Regions from separate parts of the Streptomyces sp. PsTaAH-124 genome, predicted to be linked through region 1. Evidence: riboswitches for the same ligand, from Rfam matches in the RefSeq annotation. Region 1 holds a riboswitch; each other region holds the start of a gene.
What was found. Region 1 has a riboswitch for cobalamin ahead of B086_RS0105195 (prenyltransferase/squalene oxidase repeat-containing protein). Riboswitches for the same ligand answer to the same signal wherever they lie in the genome.

Region 1 (4,259 bases):
TCACACCCACTCACATCCACACCCGCACACCCATCGTCCCGGTCCCGCCGCCGCTCGGCATGAGTAGGCATACTCAGGTGCCACGCGACGAGGGGAACGGGCGGAGGGCCCGGAAGGAGCAGCAGTGTGCTGCATGTCGCCGAGCCGGCGGCAGGGGAGTCCGGTGAACCGGCCCCACCCGCGTGCGACCAGAGGCACACGTACGCCTGCTCGGGCGGCCACCTCCACTTCGTGGTGCAGCCCGTCGGGAAGGCGGACCGGACGCGGTTCGGTGCCGTCGGCCCCGCCCTTCAGGCGGCCATGGGCGGGGCCGGGTGCTTCGCGTCGGCGGCGGAGGTGGAGGCGGTGTGCGGACGGCTGCGGGAGGTCCTCCACGGCTGAACGGGACCGCCCCGTCCTGCTGGACGGGACCGCCTCGCCTCGCTGGACGGGGCCGCCCCGTCCGCCGTCCGCCCGGTGGTCAGGCCCCCCAGCGCACCGCGACCGTGTCGCCGACGCCCACCGTCGTGCCCCGGGAGGCGGTGGTGAAGGCGCCGCCGTCGATGCTCACCTTCCAGGTGCCGGTGCCGCTGTTGGCCTTGCCGTTGAGGGCGGTGACCGTGCCGGTGCCGGAGGACGGGGTGACGGCGGTGACGCAGCCCGCCGGGGTGGCGGCGCCGGTGGCGGCGTCCAGGACGGCGCCCAGCGTGGTCGTCGTGCCGGTCGGGGTGAGCGCGACGGAGCACACCTTCGGGCTGCCGGTGCCGTCGTCGACGCTGAGCGCCAGCTTCGTGGCCGTACCGGAGACCAGTGAGCCCTGGGCCACCCACTGCGGGGCGCCCGCGGTCACCGGTGCGGGCGGGGCCGCGGTGAAGCCGCCGCCGGCCACCGCGCGCAGCGCGTCGGCCGACGCGTACGCCGAGGGGACCGTGTCGGCGGGCTGGTACTTGAAGCCGCCGCCCGGGTTGAACTGCTGCGCGAGCAGGAAGTCGACCGGAGTCCTGCCCAGGGAGGTGAGGAAGTCCCCGGTCTGCGGGTTGATGCCGCACGCGTTGAGACCGGACACCGCCCAGCCGTTGGAGTCGCTGTTGACCCCGAACATGGCGTTGAACGCACCGCTGTTGGCGACCAGCTTGCTCTTCAGGAACGCCTTGGCCTGCACGATGTCCGTGTCGGTGTTCGGCACCCCCGACACACACAGCGCGGCCATCGCCGCCCCGGTCATGTCGATGTCACCGGCGGTGGCGAGCTGCCCGGGATCGCCCTCGGCCTTGCTGTAGTTCCAGCCGCCGTCGTCGTGCTGGTTGGCCCGGATCCGGGTGACCAGCGCGTCGCGCAGCGCCTGCGGGACACGCACCTGGCCCGACTGGGTGCGGGCGCCGCCCAGGGCGAGCGCCGCGAAGACGGTGCCGTTGAAGTTGGCGGGCGGGCCGAAGTAACCGGGCTGGGACGTCTGCCAGTAGCCGTAGATGTCGGCGATCAGATTGCGGGAGGCGGAGACCCGGGCGGGGTCGACACCGGCGGCGTAGGCGTTCAGGGTGGCCCGCTCGTAGTCCGTGACGACCGGGGTGGCGGACGGCCAGCTCGCGGTGGAGAGCAGGGTGCGGTAGACCGATCTGGCGTTCTTGGCGGGATCGCCGTCCGGAGTGACGTCCACGGCCGCGGTACCGGCCGCGGCGAGGGCGCTGAACGCCCACTCGTTGGACAGCCCCGGCCCCGCGTACGAACCGTCCGCCGCCTGGAGCGACTTGAGATAGGTGACGCCGTTCGCCTTGGACGTGGCGATCTGCGCCGGGGTGGAGGTGGCCGCGGCGGGCAGCGCGGTGAGCGTGAGGGCGCCGACGGCGGCCGCCGCGGTGAGCGCGACGCGGCTGAGGGACAGCGGACGGGACATGGCCTGCTCCTTGGATGAAGGACGCCGACCCGGCCCGTTGCCGGGCCCCGGCGGGCCTGCGGAGCAGCGGGCGTGGCCGCCGTCCGGACGCGTGGACCGGCTTCCAGAGATGGTGCACCGCCTGGGCATTCGGGCTCGGGGCGGCCTCCCGCCGCCCCACACCGCTGCGCGTCAGCCCCGGACTCCCACCGGGTTCCCCCACTCGGCAGTCCGGGACGGTACCCGACCGGCCAACCGGCCGCCAGTGTCCGCCTCGGAGGGCGGTCGAGCCCGTCCGGAGCTCCTTGACGGCCCTCGTGGCGCGTGCTCAAATCTCGGTGATACGCAACGAGTTCCAGGGGAAGCCGGTCGAAGTCCGGCGCTGACCCGCAACCGTGGGCCCGGTCCGCCGGGCGAGCCGGAATGCCTGGAGCGTGCTCAACAGCAACAGACGCCGTCGTGGACTACGGCGTGGTGCGACCGGCCTTCCGGCCGCCCGGGGACCACCCCGGCCGGTGAGGGCCCCTCTGCCACGTCCGCGTCCGCGCCGGACAGGCGCGAGGGGACCGGGGTGGACACGGGGAAGCGAAGAAGCGGGCCGACGACCGCGAGCACACGGCGGGCGGTGTCGCTCGGCTCGGCTCTGCTCGTCGTCCTCGCCTCCTGTGTGGCGTTCCTCACGACCGCGCCCGCCGCCGCGGACGGCGCCGACGGCTGCACCGCCACCCATGGCGCCGTGGTGGCCGTCGACTTCGGACCGTTCGGCGGCAAGGTCGAGCGCGGCTGCGACCCCGCCCCCACCACCGGCTACAACCTGCTGCACCAGGCCGGGTTCACCACCACCGGCACCCAGCACGACGGTCCCGGCTTCCTCTGCCGCATCGGCTACGGCGCCTTCGACTCCGGTACGGAGTACCCGACCCCGGCCGCCGAGGACTGCGTACTGACCCCGCCCGCCACGGCCTACTGGTCGTACTGGGTGGCCGCGCCCGGCGACAAGGACTGGACCTACAGCTCGCGCGGTGCGATGACACGCACCGTCAAGGACGGCGACGTCGACGCCTGGGTCTTCGGCGGCACCGACATCGGCGGCACCAAGGGCAAGCCCGCCTTCAGCCCCGACGATGTACGCGTCCCGGGTGGCCACACACCCGACCCCGGCGGCAGCGGCACCCCCACCGGCGCGCCCGGCCAGATCGACACCGCCGCCGCGGCGGCCTGGCTCGCCGGCCGCCTCACCGACGACGAACGCATCGTCGACGACGGCGCGACCACCGCGAACTACGAACTGACCGCCGACACCGCCTACGCGCTCGCCGCCGCGAACGGCAGGAACGCCACCCTCGACAAGGTCACCGGCTTCCTCGCCGCCCATGTCGCCGACTACGCCTACCCGAACGGCGCCGGCCAGGCCCCCGACGCCACCGCCGCCGCCCGCCTCGCCCTCCTCGCCGAGACCACCGAACGCGACCCGCACGCCTTCGGCGGCCACGACCTGATCGACGCCCTCGCCTCACACGTGTGCACGGCGGGCCCCGAGTCCGGACCGGCCCCCGGCTGCACCGCCGCCGGTGACTTCCGCACCGCCTTCCAGACCGAGGGCCAGGCCCTGTCCGTCCTCGCCCTGCTGCGCGCCGGGCAGATACCCCCGGCCGCGTCCGTCGACCGCCTCGCCCGGCTCCAGTGCAAGGACGGCGGCATCACCAGCATCCTCATCCGCCCCGGCGAGTACTGCGACGGCGACCCCGCCACCACCGGCCTGGTCGCCCTGGTCCTGCAACGGGCGGGCGGCCACGACGACACGGTGGACGCCGCCCGTACGTATCTCACCGAGTCCCAGTCGGCGGACGGCGCCTTCCCCGGCTACACCGGCTCCACCACCGGCAGCGTCACCGCCACCGCGTACGCCGCCCAGGCCCTGCGCGCCCTCGGCGACACCCGGCGGGCGGACGCGGCCGTGGGCTGGCTCTCCCGGCACCAGCTCGACGGCGGCGGCTTCGGCTTCGAGGAGACCGACACCGACCCCGTCGTCCACCCCACGTCGCCCGCCGTCCTCGCCGGGGCGGGCACCAGCCTCGTCACCGTCACCACGAAGCCGTCCGTGCCCCCCACCAGCGGCCCGCCGACCGAGCCCGGCGGCACGCCCAGCGGCTCCCCGACCGGGCCCGCCAGCAGCCCCAGCGGCCCCGCCCCGGGCGGCGGCACCGGACCCGACCTGAAGAAGGGCGTCGCCTACCTCACCGCCCCGGCCCAGCTCCAGCAGGGCCGGTACTACACCGACGCGCCCGGCTCGGGCACCGCGTCGTTCGGCCTCACCATCGACGGCGCCTACGCGCTGGCCGCCACCGGCCTGGACAACGCCAGGCTGCGCGGCATCGTCGACTTCCTCGACCAGCGCGGCAAGGAC
Region 2 (4,259 bases), on a different contig from region 1:
TTGTCCATGTGCGGCGCCGGGTAGTAGACGCGGCCGAGCTTGCCCTCCTTGCGGATCTCCACCTTGGAGGCGATCGGGTGGATGGAGGCGGTCGAGTCGTTGATGTAGCTGATGGACCCGGTCGGCGGCACGGCCTGGAGGTACTGGTTGTAGATGCCGTGCTCCCGCACTGACCGCTTCAGCTCGCGCCAGTCGTCCTGCGTGGGCAGCGCGATCCCCGCGTCGGCGAACAGCTCCCGCACCCGCGCGGTGGCCGGCTCCCAGGCCCGCTCGGTGTACTGGTCGAAGTACGAGCCGTCGGCGTACGCGGACTTCTCGAACCCGTCGAAGGCGGTGCCGCGTTCGATCGCGATCCGGTTCGAGGCGCGCAGCGCGTGGTAGGCGATCGTGTAGAAGTACAGGTCGGTGAAGTCGACGCCCTCCTCGCTGCCGTAGTGGATGCGCTGCGAGGCGAGGTAGCCGTGCAGGTTCATCTGGCCCAGGCCGATGGAGTGCGAGAGGTCGTTGCCGTGTGCCACGGACGGCACCGCGTCGATGTGCGACTGGTCGGAGACGGACGTCAGACCGCGCACCGCTGTCTCCACGCTCGCGCCGAGGTCGGGGGAGGCCATGGCGGCGGCGATGTTCAGCGAGCCCAGGTTGCAGGAGATGTCCCGGCCGACGGTCTCGTAGCCGAGCGAGGCGTCGTACGTGCTCGGCGTGTTCACCTGGAGGATCTCCGAGCACAGGTTGGACATGTTGATCCAGCCCGGGATCGGGTTGGCCCGGTTCACGGTGTCCTCGAACAGCAGATACGGGTAGCCCGACTCGAACTGAAGCTCCGCGATCGTCTTGAAGAACTCGCGGGCGCTGAGCGTGGTCTTGCGGATGCGCGGGTTGGCGACCAGGTCGTCGTAGTGCTCGCTGACGGAGAGATCGGCCAGCGGCCTGCCGTACTCGCGTTCCACGTCGTAGGGCGAGAACAGGTGCATGTCCTCGTTGCGCTTGGCCAGTTCGAAGGTGATGTCCGGGACGACCACGCCCAGCGACAGCGTCTTGATGCGGATCTTCTCGTCCGCGTTCTCCCGCTTGGTGTCCAGGAACCGCATGATGTCCGGGTGGTGGGCGTGCAGGTAGACCGCGCCCGCGCCCTGGCGCGCGCCGAGCTGGTTGGCGTAGGAGAAGGAGTCCTCCAGCAGCTTCATCACCGGGACCACCCCGGAGGACTGGTTCTCGATCTTCTTGATCGGGGCGCCCTGTTCGCGCAGGTTGGTCAGCAGCAGCGCCACCCCGCCGCCGCGCTTGGACAGCTGGAGCGCCGAGTTGACGCCCCGGCCGATGGACTCCAGGTTGTCCTCGACGCGCAGCAGGAAGCAGGAGACCAGCTCGCCGCGCTGCGCCTTGCCCGCGTTGAGGAAGGTCGGCGTGGCCGGCTGGAAGCGGCCGGTCATCATCTCGTCCACCAGCCGGGACGCCAGCGCCTCGTCCCCGGCGCCGAGGAACAGCGCGGTCGCGGCCACCCGGTCCTCGTAGCGCTCCAGGTAGCGGGAGCCGTCGAAGGTCTTGAGCGTGTACGACGTGTAGTACTTGAACGCGCCGAGGAAGGTGCGGAAGCGGTGCTCGTGGGCGTACGCCCGCCGGTACAGGCCCTTGACGAACTCCCAGTCGTAGCGCCGGATCGGGGCTTCCTCGTAGTAGTCGTTCTCGATCAGGTGGTCGATCTTCTCCTTGAGGGTGGGGAAGACCACCGTGTTCGGGTTGACGTGCTGGAGGAAGTACTGGCGTACGGCCTCGCGGTCCTTGTCGAACTGGATGCGGCCGTCGCAGTCGTACATGTTCAGCAGGGCGTTGAGCGCGTGGTAGTCCTTGCGCGTACCGACCGACTCGCGCTGGGCGGTGATCACGCCGCCGCCGATGAGTGTCGTGTCCAAAACGTCCTCAGTCCTTCCCTCACGGCACGGACGTCGCGCTCCGTGCCCAGCAGTTCGAATCGGTACAGCTCCGGAACCCCGCACTTCGCCGCGATCACCCGTCCGGCCAGGCAGTAGTCCGCGCCGAAGTTGGTGTTGCCGGACGCGATGACCCCGCGCAGCAGCGCGCGGTTGGCCTCGACGTTCAGAAAGCGGATCACCTGCCTGGGGACCGCCCCGGCGCGTTCGCCGCCGCCGTAGGTCGGCGTGATCAGCACATACGGCCCGGTCACCCGCGGCAGGCCGTCGCGGTGCGGATGCAGGGGGATGCGCGTGGCGGGCAGACCCAGCTTCTCCACGAAGCGCTTGGTGTTCTCCGAGACGCTGGAGAAATACACGAGGCCGCTCATCGACCGCCGCTCCTCTCGCTCGTTCCCGTCCCTGTCCGAGGACCGGGGGAGGAGGAGCGTCGCGGCGCGTACGGCGGGGCCGGGCGGCGGCGGAAGAAGGGCACGCCGGACCCGGGTCCGTGCTGCTGCCACGCGGCCCTCCCTCGGGGCCTCGGAGCACGCACGCCGCTCGTCGGCGTACGCACCGGTGGCAGGTCTTCGGACTCGCGGGCGTGTCTCGTGTCGTACGAGACGTCTACTGGCCGTCGCTTCCCAGGCCCGGTCCACCGGGTCCAGTGCGTATGACGGCGGTCGTTCCCGCTCACCGCTGCGGGGCAGTCCCGGATTCCCACCGGGTTCCCTCTTGCCTCGCCGGGCACCGGAGTGCCTGGCGAACCACCAGCACGGCCAACACTACATCTAGAACGCTGCCGTGGTGCACAGCCCCAGATGTTGTGTCTTCGGGAAAACTTAGGTATACCTAAGCCCTGTCGCGGTGGCGGCGGCGCACGGCGCGCGGACCCGGAAACGGCACGGGCGGGAAGCGCCGTACCCGCGCTTCCCGCCCGTCTCCCGGGGCACCGCCGCGGCCCTCACCGCACCGGTGCCGTCGCGCACCCCTCGGTACGCGCCGCGCCCGGACCCCTCAGTCCGGCCGCAGGCTCATCCCCGCTCGCACCCCCCGGCGCCCGTACGGCGCACCAGGTGGCGCGCGTACGCGTCGGGGGTGAAGAACAGCGGCAGCTCACCGGCGAGCGCGGTGCGCTCGAACAGCGCGCGCACCTCCTCCAGCGGCGCCCACGGGTAGGCGGCGCCCAGTGCTGCCAGCTCGTCGTCGAGCATCCGCAGCACCGTCTCCCGGTCGACCACCCGGTGCCGCAGCCACTGCCAGATCTGCGTCCGGGCGACCTCGGCGGTGGCCGTGTCCTCCAGCAGCCCGTCCACGACGACGGTGCCCCGCCCGCCGAGCCAGGCAGCGAAGCAGCGCAGCGCGACGGCGACGCCCGTGCGCACCCCCTCCGGGGTCGGCGGGGCGCTGATCCGCCGCACCGACAGCAGCTCGGCGGCGCCCGCCTCGACGTCCTCGCGGGTGCGGTCGAGCTGGTGCGGCCGCTCGCCCAGGACCCCGTCGAACGCCTCCCGGCAGACCGGGACCAGCTCGGCACAGGCCACCTGGGACCCGTCGAAGCCGTCCTCCGCCTCCCGCTCCTTGTCCAGCCGGACCGCCGCGACGGCCGCCTCGCGCGCCGCCGCGTCCGCGCCCGGCACCTGGGCCGCCCGCCCGCCGACGGCATGCGCGCCGCGCCGGTGGCACGTGCGCACCAGCAGCTCGGTGTACGCCCGCAGGAACGGCGCCGTCATCGGCACCCCCGCGCGCTCCGGCAGCAGGAAGTCGGTGCGGTGGCCGAAGGTGCGCACGAGGCTGAACAGGTAGTCCCGGCGGCCCGCGGTCAGACCCGCACCGTGCTCGCGCAGCTCGTGGAGGATCTCCTCCATCTCGAAGGCGGCGGTGACCGTCTCGATCAGCACGGTGGCCCGGACGGTGCCCCGGGGGATGCCCAGCAGCTCCTGGGCGAGCAGGAACACGTCGTTCCACAGCCGTGCCTCGTACCGGTTCTCCAGCTTGGGCAGCGAGAAGTACGGGCCGCTCCCGTCCTCGGTCCGCCGCCGGGCGCAGTGGAAGAAGTACAGGCCGAAGTCGGCCAGGGCGGCGGGCACCGGCGCGCCGTCGTGCTCCAGGTGCGCCTCGTCCAGGTGCCAGCCGCGCGGGCGGACCATGACGGTGGGGATCCGGCCGCCGCCCGCCCGGTGCTCCCCGCCGCCGGGTGCGGGCGGGCCGATCCGGCCCTCGACGGTGTCCAGCAGGGTCAGCTGCCCGCCCACGACGTTGTCCCACAGCGGTGCGGTGGCGTCCTCGAAGTCGGCCGTCCACACCTGGGCGCCGGAGGCCAGCGCCTCGACGGCCGTCCGGCGGTCCGGC
Region 3 (4,259 bases), on a different contig from region 1:
CGAGGGTCTCGAAGACGAGGACGCCGTCGGCCCGGCCGAGGCCGGAGCCGCCGGACTCCTCGCGGACGTAGACGCCGCCTAGGCCGAGCCCGGCCGCCTTGCGCAGGACGTCGACCGGGAAGTGCTTGTCGCGGTCCCAGTCCAGGGCGTGCGGTGCCAGGTGGTCCTGGGCGAAGTCGAGGGTGGTCTCCACGAGGGCCTGCTGGTCCTCGGTGAGCAGGGTGTGGGTCATGGTCGCTCAGCCCATCGTGGGAATGGTGAAGCTCGCGCCCTCGCGCAGCCCGGCGGGCCAGCGGGACGTGACGGTCTTGGTACGGGTGTAGAAGCGGACGGCGTCCGGTCCGTGCTGGTTGAGGTCGCCGAAGCCGGAGCGCTTCCAGCCGCCGAAGGTGTGATAGGCGACCGGGACCGGGATGGGCACGTTGACGCCGACCATGCCGGTGTTCACCCGCCGGGTGAAGTCGCGGGCGGTGTCCCCGTCGCGGGTGAAGATCGCCACGCCGTTGCCGAAGGCGTGCTCGCTGGGCAGGCGCAGCGCCTCCTCGTAGTCGGCCGCGCGGACCACGGACAGGACGGGACCGAAGATCTCCTCCTGGTGGATACGCATGTCCGGGGTGACCCGGTCGAAGAGGGAGGCCCCGGCGAAGAAGCCGTTCTCGTGCCCGGGGAGCACGAAGTCCCGTCCATCCACGACGAGTTCGGCGCCCTCCTCCACCCCGAGGTCGACGTAGGACCGTACGCGCTCCACCGCGTCCCGGGCGACCAGCGGGCCGAAGTCGGCCTCGGGGTCGTCGCTGCGGCCGATGCGCAGGGTGCCGATGCGCTCCTTGAGCCGGGCGACCAGGGCGTCGGCGGTCTCCTCGCCGACCGGCACGGCGACCGAGATGGCCATGCAGCGCTCGCCCGCCGAGCCGTACCCGGCGCCGACCAGCGCCTCCACGGCCTGGTCGAGGTCGGCGTCCGGCATCACGATCATGTGGTTCTTGGCGCCGCCGAAGCACTGGGCGCGCTTGCCGTGGGCGGCGGCGGTGGCGTAGACGTGCGCGGCGACCGGGGTGGAGCCGACGAAGCCGAGGGCGGCCACGCGGGGATCCTCCAGCAGGGTGTCGACGGCTTCCCGGGCGCCGTTGACGACATTGAGGACGCCCGGCGGCAGGCCCGCCTCCAGGAAGAGTTCGGCGAGCCGCAGCGGCACCGAGGGTGCCCGCTCGGACGGCTTGAGGACATAGGCGTTTCCGCAGGCCAGGGCGGGGGCGGCCTTCCAGAGCGGGATCATGGCGGGGAAGTTGAACGGGGTGATGCCGGCGACCACGCCGAGCGGCGAGCGCAGCGAGTGCACATCGATGCCGGTGCCCGCGTTGTCGGTGAACTCGCCCTTGAGCAGGTGCGGGATCCCGGCGGCGAACTCGACGACCTCCAGGCCGCGCTGGAGGTCGCCGTGGGCGTCGGCGACGGTCTTGCCGTGCTCGGCGGAGAGCAGCCGGGCCAGGTCGTCCTTCTCCTGCTCGACGAGCTGGAGGAAGCGCAGCATGACCCGGGCGCGGCGCTGCGGGTTCCACTCGCCCCAGGCGCGCTGCGCCTCGGCGGCGACGGTGACCGCCGCCTCGGTCTCGGCCCGGTCCGCCAGCGGTACCCGGGCCTGGACCTCTCCGGTGTTGGGGTCGTACACGTCGCCCAGGGCCCCCGAGGTGCCCGGGACGTTCTCACCGCCGATGAAGTGGGTCAGTTCCCGTACACCGGCGGGGTGGTTCGGACGGATCATGGGTGCCTGCTCTCGTCAGGTGGGGGTGATCCAGGACGGCGCGCGCGACCGGCGCACGGCCCGCTCAGGTACGCGGGCGTGCGCGAGGGTGGTCGGCGCGGAACGCTGAGGACGCCGGACCGTCAGGCCGTCGGGCCGGGGCGGGTGAGGCCGGTGGCGGAATGCGGGGAACCCCCGCGGCGCAGCTCGCCGGGATCGTGGAAACGCACCGGTGCCATGCGTGTCAGCTCCATCCTCGTGGACCACACGGAACATCCCGCGGCCGGTATCCTGACTCCCGGATCAGCGCGCGCCGTCCGCCTTCCCGACATCCAGCTCGTCAGTGGCGTCCTGCTCGACGGCGTACTCCCCGGTCACAGTGGCGGGACCGTGCCGGAATCACACCGGCTTCCCTGCACCGCGGGCCTACGCCCCCAGAATATAGTTGGACGTCCTAGTAAATCCAGTGCCACGGGTGGAGCCGTACCGGATTCCCGCCGGAGCGGGCCTCCGCCGGGGCGCCGGACCGGCCGGAGGAGCGGCGCTCCCCCGGCCGCCGGGCGGCGGGCGTCCGTCAGAAGGCCGTCCAGGTGAACGCCACCGTGTCCCCCGCGTTCAGCTCGAACTGGCAGCCGCCCACCGGGGTGGGTGTGCCGTTGACGGAGATGTTCCAGTACGCCGAGCCGCCGCCGCTGACGTTCTTGATGCTGTCGACCGAGTAGTCGTCGAACGACGCGTACCAGGCGCCGTCCCAGCCGAAGTGCCGCTTGCGGGCGGCGTCGTCGAGGGCGGCGGTGGGCGTCGGCACGGCGGAGGCGTGGGCGCTCCCGTTCGTCCCGTCGCATCTGTGCGTACCGCCCGTCGCCGTGGTGACGTCGTGGCCGCGGGTCCAGACCTTCCCGTGGAACAGCGGCCCGTCGGGGCCCTGCACGGTCAGCGTCACCCTGACCGGGGCGTTCGTGCCGTACGCGCCGTGGGCGCCCGGTGCGCCGTGGGCCTGGGCGGTGGCCGGCGCGGCGGCCAGGGCCACGCCGAGGGCGGCGGAGGCGATGAGCGTACGGCGTATGCGGGTACGGGAGGCGAGCGAGGCGCGTGAGGTGCCGAAGGTGTGCTGCACGGCGGGAGCCTTCCTGGATGTGGGCGGCCCGCAGCCCCGTCACCGAGCGGGCGGGCCGGACACCGCCGCCGCCTCGGGCAGGACTCTCGGCTTCGCGCTGCGGACCATGACAGGGGGAAGCGGTTCACGGCGCGCCCCGGGTGTCCCGACTCGCGGCCCACCGGCCGCACACGGTTGCAGGTCAGCGCCGGACTCCCACCGGCTTCCCCCAGTCACGCGCCCCTATGCAGTTGTCGTACACGCGGTCCATCCGCCGAACGCGCGGGCGAACCGCCGCCATCCTAGGGCCGGTTGAGCCGGCCCGGGGGGCGTTTGCCCACTCCTCGTCCGGGCGGGTCGAACGCGTACAGCTCCAGGATGTCCGGCAGCGGGGCCACCCCCGGGCCACCGGCCCGCACCCAGCCGACGATGTCCTCCGTGGCCTCCGGGTCATTGACCAGCCCCAGCCAGACCGGCCGCGCCCCGGCCGCCCGGCCCGCGGCCGACGGCTGCACGACGACCACATTGGCCTGATCGCACACGTCCAGGCACGCGGAGATCCGCACCGGCACCCCGGCCCGCAGCCGCGCGGTCTGCGCCGCGTGGTCGACGCCGGTCACCTTGGGCGTACCGCAGCAGCAGTCCCGGCAGACCACGACCCGGCACGGCACGGGCACGGGTACCGGCTCCGGCTCCGGCTCCGGCTCCGGCCGCACGGACGACGACCGTGCGCGCGGTATGCCGCCGGACGGGTCCTCGGACACCGCGGTACCTCCCTGATCGGCCGACCGTCGCTCACGCCGGGACCGAGTATGCCTGTTCCCCCGGGGCACAAGCCCTCACCGCAGCTCTTCCAGTCGGTCCCGTACTTCCTGGGTGTCGTGGCCGCCCATCAGTTCGCGCAGCACGAGGACGCGTTCCAGCGCCTCGACGGCCTCGGGTGAGCGGCCTGCCGCCACCAGGACATCGGCACAGAGCCACAGGAGCTTGGCCTCGTCGTGCCAGTGTTCGAGGTCACACAGAATTCCGCAGGCCCGCCGGAGCAGCCTGAGCGCCTCCTCCCCCTCCGACCTGGAGAGGTGGATCTGGGCGAGGGTGTACAGGGCGTCCGCCCCGCACCTCCGGTCCGTCGTCCCCTCCGCGATGCGCAGCGCCTCGCCACAGGCGCGGAGCCCTTCGTCGTACTCCCCGCGGTCGCGGTGGAGGGTACCGATGCCGTTCAGCGCCGCCGCTTCCCCGCTGCGGTCGCCCAGCGCCCGGTACAGCTCCAGGGCTTGCCGGTGATGCTCCTCCGCCGCCGTTCCGTCCCCCTGCTTGCGCAACGTGAGCGCGAGCGTGTGCAGGGAATGCGCCAGGCTCAGTCTGCCGGTCTCGGTGTCGTCCTCCTTGCTCAGCCGGACGGCCCGGAACAGATGGCCCGCC

Region 2: linked by a shared signal. The riboswitch ahead of nrdI (class Ib ribonucleoside-diphosphate reductase assembly flavoprotein NrdI) and the one ahead of B086_RS0105195 (prenyltransferase/squalene oxidase repeat-containing protein) in region 1 are both predicted to bind cobalamin.
Region 3: linked by a shared signal. The riboswitch ahead of B086_RS0100830 (CoA-acylating methylmalonate-semialdehyde dehydrogenase) and the one ahead of B086_RS0105195 (prenyltransferase/squalene oxidase repeat-containing protein) in region 1 are both predicted to bind cobalamin.

The regions. Positions count from the first base shown of each region.
Region 1 is NZ_KB892159.1:164,325-168,583, reverse strand. It holds gene B086_RS0105205 (hypothetical protein) at 127-381, shown strand; gene B086_RS0105200 (hypothetical protein) at 461-1,873, opposite strand; cobalamin riboswitch at 1,997-2,072, opposite strand; cobalamin riboswitch at 2,158-2,305, shown strand; gene B086_RS0105195 (prenyltransferase/squalene oxidase repeat-containing protein) at 2,478-4,259, shown strand, end outside.
Region 2 is NZ_KB892165.1:115,356-119,614, reverse strand. It holds gene nrdE (class 1b ribonucleoside-diphosphate reductase subunit alpha) at 1-1,883, opposite strand, end outside; gene nrdI (class Ib ribonucleoside-diphosphate reductase assembly flavoprotein NrdI) at 1,880-2,299, opposite strand; cobalamin riboswitch at 2,471-2,694, opposite strand; gene B086_RS0112255 (malate synthase) at 2,942-4,259, opposite strand, start outside.
Region 3 is NZ_KB892157.1:206,343-210,601, forward strand. It holds gene B086_RS0100825 (acyl-CoA dehydrogenase family protein) at 1-232, opposite strand, end outside; gene B086_RS0100830 (CoA-acylating methylmalonate-semialdehyde dehydrogenase) at 239-1,762, opposite strand; cobalamin riboswitch at 2,027-2,155, opposite strand; gene B086_RS0100840 (DUF4430 domain-containing protein) at 2,316-2,858, opposite strand; cobalamin riboswitch at 2,997-3,067, opposite strand; gene B086_RS38840 (hypothetical protein) at 3,140-3,553, opposite strand; gene B086_RS0100850 (AfsR/SARP family transcriptional regulator) at 3,677-4,259, opposite strand, start outside.